2 linked regions of the Stratiformator vulcanicus genome follow. The protein of the gene in region 1 interacts with the protein of each later gene in a pairwise test. Links are inferred from orthologs where the notes say so. Each region holds a gene or a part of one and is shown on either strand. Other genes may lie near its edges.

Region 1 (5,916 bases):
CCTGCAGGCAAAGTTAGAATGCTAGATTGGGCGGCGATTATTGATCGCTCTTAGCCCACCAAATAGCCACCCGCTAGGCTCGCGCCTTATCTGAGATATCCTTGCGGCACCACGCGCCCTGCCAACGAATTTTCTTAACCGCGGAATAGGCCTGAAGTTTTGCCGAGGTAATGTCGTCTCCGAGAGCGGTCACGCCGAGAACGCGGCCGCCGTCGTTAACGACCGTATCACCACGAATCTTGGTCCCCGCATGAAAGACCTTCACGTCTTTCATCGCGTCGGCTTCTGCAAGTCCGCGGATGGGATGCCCTTTCTCGTATTTGCCGGGGTAACCTTCGGACGCCATCACCACACAGACGGCCGGGCGAGAGTCCCAAGTCAAGTCGGGCAGGTTATGCAATTTGCCGTCGGCCGCAGCGACAAGTACGTCAATCAGATCGGTCTTAAGCCGCGACAAGACCGGCTGTGCCTCCGGGTCACCGAAGCGAACATTGTATTCGAGAACTTTCGGCCCCTGACTCGTCAAAATTAAACCGGCATAAAGCACGCCCTTAAACGGACGTTTGAGCCGTTTCATTTCATGGACGGTCGGGATGAGAATTTTGGAATAAATGCGTTCCATCATCTCCGGCGTGACGATTGGGGCGGGGGAGTAAGCTCCCATCCCGCCGGTATTCGGCCCTTCGTCATCATCGTACGCAGGCTTATGGTCTTGAGCGGTCTCTAGCGGCAAGATCGACTTTCCGTCGATGATCGCGAGGATGCTCGCTTCCTGACCGACCAATTTTTCCTCTATGACGATTCGCCCTCCGGCATCGCCGAACGCCCGGTCGACCGCGATTTCACGAACCGCCGCGAGTGCTTCGTCCCGACCGGAACAGACCATAACTCCCTTGCCCGCGGCCAGACCGTCTGCCTTCACGACGATCGGCTCATCCTCGCGCTCCTCCAAATAGGTAAACGCTTCACGAGCCTCCGTGAAGACTTTGAAATCGGCCGTCGGCACGCCGGCCTGCCGCATCACCTGCTTGGCGAACGCCTTGCTTCCTTCGAGTTCTGCCGCGGCCTTGGAAGGACCGAACACGCGTAACCCGGCGTCGACGAGCGCATCGGACAATCCAGCGACAAGCGGGACTTCCGGCCCGATCACGGTCAGGTCGAACTTTTCTGAAGTGGCGAACGCGATCAGTTCGCGGACGTTGTCAGCCGCGATATCGACATTCTGAACATCGGCAGCCGTCCCAGCATTGCCCGGCGCGCAGTAGACCTGTTCGACTTTCGGCGATTGCGCAATTTTCCACGCGAGAACATGTTCCCGACCGCCCTGTCCCACCACCAGTACTCGCATCGATTCGGCTCCCGCCGTTTGTAGGCCGCTCCGGTCCGTCAGACCGTGCGACCGTCGTATTTAGCTCGTAAGGCGTGCAGTATATCGCCTGCGGCCCGTCGTCTGTAGCAGCCCGATTGCGACAGCTTGGCTCCGAACCGATCATTGAGACTCGGCGTCCGGGCGGATATACCGTGCCGTTCGGTTATTTGAGCGTGATACCCAACTTTATCTGCCCTACCAGTTGCGCATACCGTCTGTAGAGGAGTGGCCCGGACAGCGTCCGGGCGGCGAAGCCGCAAGAGGATTTAGCTACCGATCTCGAACGGCTTTTCAGGCATGTTCCGTCGGCATATTTGAAGCTGAATGCTCTTGTCGCTCCGCGACCCGGACGCTGTCCGGGCCACACCAGGCGGGGATATGTCAGCACGTAGCGGTTTTCGCCTTAGGCTTGTGAATTTCTGGAGTTCGTTGTGATCAAGACAGTGACCGTCGTTGGTGCTACCGGGGCCGTCGGCCGCATCATTATCCGCCTTCTGGAAGAACGCCGATTTCAGGCGGAGAAGTTCCGATTTCTCGCCTCGAAGCGAAGTGCGGGCAAGACGATCGAATTTCGCGGCGAGCCTCACACGATCGAAGAGCTCACCCACGATGCGTTCGCCCCCGACGAACTGGTTATCGCCTCGACCCCAGACGATATTGCCGCCGAGTACCTGCCGCACGCGATCGAGGCCGGCTCGCGTGTCATTGATGAGTCGGGCTATTGGCGGATGAATCCCGATGTCGCGCTGGTCGTGCCGGAGATCAATCCGCAGGCGGCGCTCGACGCAAAAGGCATCATCGCCAGCCCGAACTGTTCAACCACGCAAATGGTCCTCGCCCTCAAGCCGCTGCACGATGCGGCCAAGGTGACCCGCGTGATCGTGAGCACCTATCAGGCCGTCAGCGGAGCGGGGCTGCAGGGAACGGCCGATCTCGAAGAGGGAAGCCGGGCTCATCTCGCCGGACAGGCTTATACCTACGAAGCGTTTGCGTTTCCGATCGCCTTCAATGCGATCCCACAGATTGGCTCTTTCAAGGATGATGGCTACACCAGCGAAGAACTGAAGATGGTCCGCGAAACGCGGAAGATCCTCGGCGACGAGTCGCTGCAGATCAACGCGACCTGCGTCCGCATCCCCGTCGCCAACTGCCACAGCGAGACGATTACCGTTGAGACGGAGCGGCCTGTCTCGCCCGAGGAAGCGCGGGAACTGTTCTCGAATTTCCCGGGGCTCGAAGTCATGGACGACCTGTCGACCGATCTCTATCCGATGCCCGCGACCTGCACCGACCGCGACGGCGTCTACATCGGCCGCATCCGCCGTGACATCTCGCACCCCAATGGCCTCTCGTTCTGGTGCGTCAGCGATAATCTCCGCAAGGGAGCGGCAACGAACGCGGTGCAGATCGCGGAATTGCTGTCGAAGAGCAGTTAGTTTTTGACGGCTTGGGTGGCGGGGCTGAACCGAAGGGCCAGCCCCGTAAGTGCGATGCCGATCACTCGCCCCGCCTACGGGACACCATAGAGCCACTCGGGAGGGATTGGATCGACCAGAATCGGCGCTGTTCCAGAGCCGATCAGTTGAGCGGCGCTCGACCATTCCCAATCGATCGCTCGCCGACAGAGTCCGCGCCGAACCGGGTTTTCGTGAATATAGTCGATCATCGTTGACAGCGTCTTCGGTTCGTAGACATTGCGATCGTACCCGGCACCCTTCTGCCAGAAGCGACGGCGAACTTGTGCACCTGAGCGAACGCTAATTCGCTCAAGCCATTCCGGACTATTTTCTGTAAGGTAGGCCACGGCCTTTTTGGCAACTGGCTCTTTGATGGCCTTTCGCATCACAGTCACGTCATGGTCCTGGCGACGAGGATGGACCATAAGATGCACGTGCTCCGGCATCACAACGAACGCCCAAAGGTCAAACTCCCACCGCTTGCGAGCGGCGTCGATCGACTCGCGGAGCCAGTCGCGTGTGCGGTTCTTCGTGAGAAACGGATAGCCGCGATAGCACGAGAACGTCAACTCGTGCGCGTGGCCCGGAAAATTAAGCGTGCGACGCGACTGCATGGTCAAAAGTGTAAAAACGATTCGTAGACGACGCCACTTCCGTCGATTCGATCGCTGATAGGATCGAAACTCTACCCTCCGGGGCTGGCCCTTCGGTTCAGCCCCGCCACCCGGCATATCTCAAAGCGTCAGTCACGCCTCCTCGCCGTCTTCCTGCTGCCACGGCCATTTGCCGGTCATTTCGACTTCAAGGGTGAAGCTGAGAAACGTTCGGATCGCCACGATGATCGCGAGGACGCCGACGCTGGTGAAGCTGAGTTCGACGGCGACCGTGTGAATGATATCGGCGGCGACGAGTAGCTCGAGCCCGAGCAGAATGCCGCGGATCAGCCGACTTCTGGTCTCCCGGAAGACGAGGCGGGAGTCCTTTGTCGTGGCGGCTCGCCAAATGCCACGCAATAGGGCGTGGAATGAAAGAACGACGAGCAACGTCAGGCCGACGGTTTCGACGATTGCCGCCGCCCACTCCGCCAGCGGATGCACGAAACTGGGTTTCGCCCAGCTTCCGTACGCATCACCGTTCGATGTCAGGTCGGCCAATAACGATGGTATGATCGTGTCAAACATAATGCGCTTATAAGGAGTCCGCCTTGCGTTGTCAGCCCGCGGCGGTCGTTCCATTACGAGGAGAGCATCATGCAGAGAATCCATGTACTCCAGCACGTCCCGTTTGAAGGCCCGGCGGCGATTGCGGATTGGGCGCTGGAGCGCGGGGCGACGGTTGCCGTCAGTCACGTCTACCGCGGCGACCCGCTGCCGGCACTTGACGAGTTCGACATGCTCGTGGTGATGGGCGGGCCGATGAGTGTCAACGACGAAGCGGAGCACGACTGGATCACCCCGGAAACCACGTTGATTCAGGCGGCGATCGAGGCCGACAAAATTGTGTTCGGCGTCTGCCTGGGGGCGCAATTCATTGCAAAAGCGCTCGGTGCATCGATCTACAAAGCATCAGAAAAAGAGATCGGATGGTTTGCCGTGCGGCGGGTTGAGTCGACCAAGCCGGAAGCGTTTGCCGGATTTCCGGAGACGTTTACCCCCTTACATTGGCACGGCGAGACATTCGATCTGCCGGACGGTGCGATACGACTTGCGGAGACCGATGTCTGTCCGAATCAAGCGTTTCAGTACGGCCGACGCGTGATCGGTCTCCAGTTCCACTTGGAGGCAACGCCGGGGAGTGTCGCCTCATTGGCAGAGAACTGCGGCCATGAGATTGGGGACGGGCTATTTCAGCAAAACGTAGAGCAGATCAGCGACTGTCATGAACTTTGCGACAATGCTGGACAAATCTTGCGGTCATTGCTCGAATACCTCAGATCCGCTTAATGTCTTCTGACAGTTCATCACTGCTGAAATCACATCACTGCTCAACTTTCACGATCAAAATGGCAATTGAGATGACCTGCCCGCACTGCGGGCGTCCTTACAAGTTTGGCGACGACAAAGCGGGGAAGAAGTTCCGTTGCAAGAAGTGCGAAAAGCCGGTCACGGTCCCAGAATCAGACCCTTGGGCCGAAGATTTCAGCGAGGACTTCAGTGATATCGAATCGGGACCGGCGGCTCGGCCGACTCGCCGGAAATCGGCCAGTCCGAAAAAGCGAAAGAAGAAACGTCGTCAGGAATACGACGGCGGTGTCGCGATCGACACGCTCGTGCCTGCGATCTTCCTTTACCTGTGTGCCTTCGCCTCAATCTTCTTTCAAGCGTGGGGGCTTGTGGGCTCACTTGCCGGACCGCCTCCACGCCCGCGGAATCCGAACATCGATCCGCAAACACTGCAAATGTACATATACCTGGGCATGGCGATCTCCTCGTTCGTGTGGATCGGCGGGGGCCTTGTCGTCGCCGCTGGCGCTTACAATCTGCACCGACACTTTTCACGGGGTTGGGCGATGACCGGTGCTATTCTTGCCTGCATCCCGGTTTGCGGGCCGCTGTTGGGCCTATCGCTGCCGTTCGGGATATGGGCGTTGATCGTAATGAATCTTAAGGATGTACGCAGTCGCTTCGACTAATCGAAGGGCGTTGCCGATCACCGATTCGAAAGCACATCTTCTGGAACATTATCGGCCGCATTGTGAGATTCGAGGAAACGGGCGAGCTTGTGGAAGTCGCAGTCGGTCTTGATGAACCGGACGACGGTGACAAGTGTCTTCGGATCGACCAATTCCGCAAACGGCACGTAGTGGAGATCGAGCTGACCAGCGACGGAGACCATCACGCTCGTTCGCCGTTCTTCAACTAGTGCGCGGTAGGCTCCGACGCCGAGTTGGCTGCCAAGCATGACGTCGAAAGCGTGCGGCGGAGAGCATCGGCTTTCATATCCGAGTTGCAGCGGTTTCACACGTTTTTTGATGCCGGTCGCTTCGCGGTACGCCTCTTCGACACGTTCGGAGAGAATGCGTGAGAGGTTGATCTGGCTGATCGAGATGTGCCCGTGGGCGTCACGGGGGACGTCTTTCAGAGAGTCGGC
Region 2 (6,135 bases), 1.3 Mb from region 1 along the record:
GCTGGTCGTGATCGCGATTATCGCGATCCTGATCGCGCTGCTCCTCCCCGCCGTCCAGCAGGCCCGTGAAGCGGCCCGGCGAACCCAGTGCAAGAACAATCTCAAGCAGATCGGCCTTGCCCTGCACAACTATCACGATAACTACAAGATGTTCCCGGCCGGGGCTTACGCCACCGTGACCGGCACGAACGGGGCATGGGCCTGGGGCACGATGATCCTTCCGTTCATCGATCAGGCACCGCTGTACGACAACCTCAACGCTGGCACGGCTGATCCGTATGACCAAGCGAACTTGGTTTCCGAACCACTCGTGCTGACGGCGATGCGGTGTCCGTCCGACCCCGGTCCGACGCACAACTCGATCTATCCGATCAATGCAATCAATACCACGATGTCGAACTACGTTGGGGTGAATTCGCCGCTTAACGCTCCGGTCGTGGCAATCGCTAACTCGACTGCGCTGACAGGCGTGTTCGTGTGGGGTAACTTCCTCAGCAATACACACCAACGGAATTCGATCGCGATTCGCGACATCACCGACGGAACGAGCAACACACTCGCCGTGGGTGAACGGGCTTGGGAGTACGATGGTTCGGCCGGCAAGGTTAACTCAAATGCCGGTAACGTCTTCATGTGCGATACGACTACGGCAGCTGGTACCCCGGCTGAATTTGTCGCCGTGGTCGGTGCGACAGGCACCGGCATCAACGCGGATGTCACAGCCAATGCCGATGACGGCTTCAACAGCCTTCACGTCGGTGGTGCCCAGTTCGTACTCGCGGACGGAGCGGTTAAGTTCCTGAGCGAAAACATTGATGGCGTTACGCTGACGAATCTCGCCACGATCAACGACGGCAACGTCGTCGGCGAATTCTAAGCGGAATTGACGACGATCGCTTTCGATCGAAAGCCCACGGGTCCCGCCCGTGGGCTTTTTTCGTCTCGATGACAAGCCGCGCACGAAGTAAGCGGATCACTCTCACGTCGATGACAAGCCGCGCACGTAGTAAGCGGATCACTCACACGGCCCGCTTACATCGTGCAGGGCCAATTGAGCGTGCTTTATCCGCTTACTTCGTGCGCGGCTTGTTGCCCACATTGAGACCTCACGATCGCGACCGCAGGCACGAAGTGCCCCCTCTCCGCTCGGGAGAGGGTTGGGGTGAGGGGATGCGGCGGCGATTGATCCGCCAGCCGCGGCGCTGATGCTCTTTGGGCAAGGCTTAAGAGCTAACAACGATGACGTTTCGCGAGCGCCTCACCGCCCCCTCATCCGCCTTCGGCACCTTCTCCCCAGAGGAGAAGGCCCGCTGTTGCTGCCGCAGGCACAAAGGCACGAAGTGCCCTCATCCGCCTTCGGCACCTTCTCCCGAGTGGAGAAGGCCCGTCATCGTTGCCGCAGAATAGAATGATTTAACAAGCCGCGCACGTAGTAAGCGGATCACTCACACGGTCCGCTTACTTCGTGCGCGGCTTGTGATGATTTCAATCACAAAAACGTGGCCTGGCTCAGGCTTCGGCCGCGAGTAAATTCTGTTGCCGTCATTTCTCGCTTGCCGGCGGGCTTAAGCTTTTCGACACGGACCTCCGTTTCGCGACCGCAGGCGACGAATAGTTCGCCGTCGTCGCTGATTCGCATCGCACCGGGCAATGCCTCGTGTGTCGTGAAGTCGAGTGGCTCGACCGCCGTCATCACGATCCGCTCGGGTTCGCGATCGTCGATTCGCAAGAATGTAAACGGCCCCGGCCAAGGCTGCATCGCCCGGATGTGGCAATCGACCTCGGCCGCCGACTTCGACCAGTCAATCTGCCCCTGTTCTTTGCGAAGCGAGCGGGCGAACGTCACCTCCGCCTCATTTTGAGGTTCCGGCGTCAGCGTGCCCTGGGCGATGCCGTCAATGACCTCAAGTGTGAGTGGAGCAGCAAGGTCAGCCAGCCGATCGAACAGGTCGCCGGTCGTTTCGTGCGGACCGATCGGGGTGGTCACCTTCGCCAGCATGTCGCCGGCGTCGAGCTTCTTGACGACCTGAAAAATCGTGATGCCGGTCTGCGTTTCGCCAGACCAAATCGCGTAGTGAATCGGCGCGGCCCCTCGATATTTCGGCAGCAGTGAAGCATGAAGATTGATCGTCCCACGCGGCGGAAGGTCAAGAAACGGCTGCTTGAGCAACTGCCCGTAAGAGGCCGTGATAAACAACTCGGCCTTCAGTTCCCGAAGCTCATTCAGCGAGTCATCGTCGTTGACGTTCGCCGGCTGCAGCAAAGTAAGACCGGCCTCGTTGGCCGCTTCTTTGATCGGATTGACGTGCCGATGATGTCCTCGACCGGTCTTATCGGGCTGCGTGACGACCGCGACGACCTCATGCTCGCAGCGAATCAGCGCATGGAGAGTCGGCAATCCGAACGAGCCGCTGCCGAAGAAAATGATGCGCATGGAGCGGTGAGTGGTGAGAAGTTATTGGTGAGCGAAAGAGGATTTTTTCCGGTTCTCTGCGCTCATCGCCAAGTCGTATTCATCGGGCACAACACGCCCTACACCGTCGGGAGTGCGTGCTTACCGTCGGCCATCGCTTGGATCTCGGCGAGCAATTCCTCATCCGAGGGCAGTTCGCCGCTCGTTTGTGCTTCGCGAAACACGGTTTCCATCGCGGCGAGTTGTTCCGTGATCTCCGACCGATCGTCGTCGGTCATCCGGTCGGGAAAGATCACGCCGTCAATGTGATCGTATTCGTGCTGCACGACCCGGGCGTGAAGCTCCTCGAGGTCGAGCCGGAACGAGCGACCTTTCAAATCGAACGCTTCCACGGAGATCCGCTCAGCCCGGCGAACGTCGCCGTAAATGCTCGGCAGACTCAGGCAACCTTCTTCGGCCGCCTCGGAACCGTTCCGCTTGAGAATTTGCGGATTGATGAAAACGAACTCCTGGTCCCCCACATCCCGATCGCCGGTGGGGTTGATGATGAACAGCCGCAACGGCAATCCGACCTGATTGGCGGCCAAGCCGATGCCGTTGGCTTCATACATCAAGTCGAACATCCGCCGGACGATGGCACGCAGCCCGGCGTTGATCTCACGCACGGGGACCGATTCAAAACGTAGAGCGGGATGGGGAAAGCGGACAATTTGCATGGTGGCGGCATCGTGACATTCGATTATCGATGCCCCGATTATACCCGGCCCCACCGTTGAGCCGCGACCGAAAGGACGCATTCAACAATGAGCCCGTGTTGAACCCTATTCCCGTCGGTTGCGGCTCATCAACTTCACTTAGTAAGTCGGCAGCGGATTCATGCGAATGCCGGGGGCGGCTTGCGTGAACTGCGGGCCGGTCTGGAAACCACCTGCCTGCATGATGACCGGGCCGGACGTCGGCTGAGCCGAGGTCGTGGCAATGGGTCCGGTCGAAGCTGAGACCGGTGTGTAAGCCGGAGCGGCCGAGGCGAATTGGGCGTTGGCGTTCGTCGGGATGACGGAGGCTTGGGAAATCCCGTAGCCAGGAGCAGCGGCACCAATGCCGCAGTTGCCGTTGGGGCAACCACCCGGTGCGACGACACCCGGCGTCGGGCCGTAGTATGCTCCGCCGCCACACGGGCCGCATCCGCCACCGCCGCTGAGGCAGCAGCATCCGGTCGAAATAGCACTGACGGCAAGGCCGAGCATGGCAAGTGCGAGACGTTTCATGACTGAAATCCTTTTCGGTCCGCGGGAGAGATGCGAGTCGTTCGAACGAGTGTCCGATTGGGTCGGGTTTCGGCAGACGTTTGCAACGGGCGTTGCAGTGGGAGTGATCGACTGCCGACGTGGACCAGACTGTAAGAGCCGACTCGCAGAACGGTCAACACGGGCCAAAACAGTTCTTTTTCGGTTTGTACAATTTACTTTCAAGATTCACAGCATTTCGGCCGAAGGGCGGGCGAGAGTCAGGAGTCGAGAGTCAGGAGTCAGAAGCGAGAAGTGAGAAGCGAGAAGCGGAATGAATGCGGCACCCATCACCTCTCACCCATCACCTCTCACCTAAACGCCTCTCACAAATTGGCCTTGGCTTCGGCATCGTTGGCCTCCTATAGTCGCCGCCCCGGTGCGAACCGCCGGGACGCAGCAGATTGGACTGACCCGCAGGACGCGAGCACGGAGGCTGGCGTGGACGATATTTTGGTACTGGGCAGCGAATTCACAACCGGCGCGAATCTCGCCGCCGGACTGGCCGATCAAACTCGAGTTTCTGCCCGCCCGCTCGTTGTGCCGACGCATCTGTCGGACGAAGAGCAGGACGCCTATTCGACGACGGTCGCGGTTGAGATCGCTCGCGATGTGATCGCGGCGAGCGGAGCTTCACAAATCATCTATTGTGGCGCGGCAGCCGAAAGCTGTTGGGCACGCACCGAACTGACTTCCGACGACGCGAATACACTTCGGATCTGGCTTCGCGCCGCACACGACGAGTCGGTTCGACTGACGTTTGTCTCTTCCGACGCGGTCTTCACCGGACCTCGTCTGTTTCACGAAGAAAATTCGCCGAACCGCTGCACCAGCCGCGAAGCCCGGCTGATCGTGGAAATGGAAGACCTCGTTCGTCGAGTCCTTCCGGAGTCGTTGATTGTGCGAACCCATGCCTACGGCTGGTCTCCCGACGGGAACGGCTACGTCGAAACTTTAGTCGACGATTTGAGCCGCGGGCGAACCGAACATCTCGACGCCGTCCGTCACGCGACACCGATTCTGGCAACCGATCTGGCCGACATGATCGCGCGGGCCATCGAAGAAGAATTGACCGGCACGCTCCACCTCGGCGGAGCCGAACGGTGCAGCTTTGCCGACTTCGCTCGAACTTTGGCCGATGTGTTTCAACTACCGGCTCCGGAGATCACACCGGGTCCGACACTGACGACCCGAGCCGCGGGGTTCGGAGCCGGAGAGACCGGGCTCAACAGCAAACGCGTCCGGAACCTGCTCAATCTGGCCCTGCCGATGGTTGATGAAGGCCTCGTCCGGTTGGCCGGACAGCGGGCTGAAGCGGCATCAACCGAACCCGTTCGAGAACTCATCGCCGCGTAGCGTGACAAGCCGCGCACGAAGTAAGCGGGTCGCTCTCACGGTCCGCTTATTTTGCGCGGCTTGTGTCGGCTATTGATGACTTTGCCGAACCCTTGCTGCCGCAGGCACAAAGGCACGCAGTGCCCCCTCTCCGCTCGGGAGAGGGTTGGGGTGAGGGGATGCGGCAGCGGTTTGATGGATTGCGGCGGTAGAATGCTCTTCGAAATGAGATTAAGAGCTAACAGCAGTGCCCTTCGTTTAACGCCCCACCACCCCCTCATCCGACCTTCGGCCACCTTCTCCCGAGAGGAGAAGGCTCGCAATCGCTGCCGCAGGATGAATTGGTTCAACAAGCCGCGCACGTAGTAAGCGGATCACTCACACGGTCCGCTTACTTCGTGCGCGGCTTGTTACCCGACATACGGCACAAAGTGCCCCCTCTCCGCTCGGGAGAGGGTTGGGGTGAGGGGATGCGACGGCGGTTGAGCCTCCAGCCGCGGAGTTGATGCTCGTTGGGCAAGGCTTTAGAGCGAACCATGATGGCGTTTCACGAGCGCCCCTCCACCCCCTCATCCGACCTTCGGCCACCTTCTCCCGAGAGGAGAAGGCTCGCAATCGCTGCCGCAGGATGAATTGGTTCAACAAGCCGCGCACGGAGTAAGCGGATCACTCACACGGTCCGCTTACTCCGTGCGCGGCTTGTGGGCCTCTCCGATGATTCGATGTGATTGGCACTACCATTAACGACGTTCTCTAAACGAACCGTTGGTTACCGGTTCGTTTTCCTATGCACCGGGCGAAGCGACGGCGTCGCGCTCGGGGAGCGGCGGCAGTAGCTCTTCCAAGACGCCTTTGGCCCGTGACCAGGTGAGAATCGCTTCGACGATCATCCAGATCTGCAACGCGGTAATGGCGAGTCCGAAGCCGAACAAAATCCAATTCATCCATGCTTCGTCGGAAAACTGCGGGTCCATCGCTCGCGGCAGCCATTGCATGAAGACCTGATAGAGCATCGCCCAAGCGGGCACGATCAGCATCAGCACCATCGGCGGGACGACGAACCAGATCGGCTTGTTGCGGCGCCACAGGTAGAAGGTCAGT

What was found.
Region 2: the proteins of Pan189_RS11605 (region 1) and def interact in binary tests that used the Escherichia coli proteins (3 or more experiments, as listed by UniProt). The link is inferred for Stratiformator vulcanicus from one-to-one orthologs.

Annotation. Positions count from the first base shown.
Region 1 is NZ_CP036268.1:2,960,262-2,966,177, forward strand. Bases 1,053-3,802 are described here. They hold Pan189_RS11605 (aspartate-semialdehyde dehydrogenase), read left to right. Parts: upstream 1,053-1,800; coding sequence 1,801-2,805; downstream 2,806-3,802. Other genes in these bases: purD (phosphoribosylamine--glycine ligase), read right to left, coding at 1,053-1,348; Pan189_RS11610 (REP-associated tyrosine transposase), read right to left, coding at 2,880-3,440; Pan189_RS11615 (DUF1622 domain-containing protein), read right to left, coding at 3,573-3,802. Also shown: more of purD, read right to left, coding at 74-1,052; more of Pan189_RS11615, read right to left, coding at 3,803-4,007; Pan189_RS11620 (type 1 glutamine amidotransferase), read left to right, coding at 4,077-4,769; Pan189_RS11625 (hypothetical protein), read left to right, coding at 4,769-5,458; Pan189_RS11630 (6-phosphofructokinase), read right to left, coding at 5,476-5,916.
Region 2 is NZ_CP036268.1:1,631,504-1,637,638, reverse strand. The notes cover bases 1,332-4,300. They hold def (peptide deformylase), read right to left. Parts: upstream 3,130-4,300; coding sequence 2,533-3,129; downstream 1,332-2,532. Other genes in these bases: Pan189_RS06275 (sugar nucleotide-binding protein), read left to right, coding at 4,141-4,300; Pan189_RS06280 (hypothetical protein), read right to left, coding at 3,268-3,681; fmt (methionyl-tRNA formyltransferase), read right to left, coding at 1,490-2,434. In the rest of the region: Pan189_RS06295 (DUF1559 domain-containing protein), read left to right, coding at 1-877; more of Pan189_RS06275, read left to right, coding at 4,301-5,055; Pan189_RS06270 (carbon starvation CstA family protein), read right to left, coding at 5,820-6,135. UniProt on the Escherichia coli protein: Removes the formyl group from the N-terminal Met of newly synthesized proteins. Requires at least a dipeptide for an efficient rate of reaction. N-terminal L-methionine is a prerequisite for activity but the enzyme has broad specificity at other positions.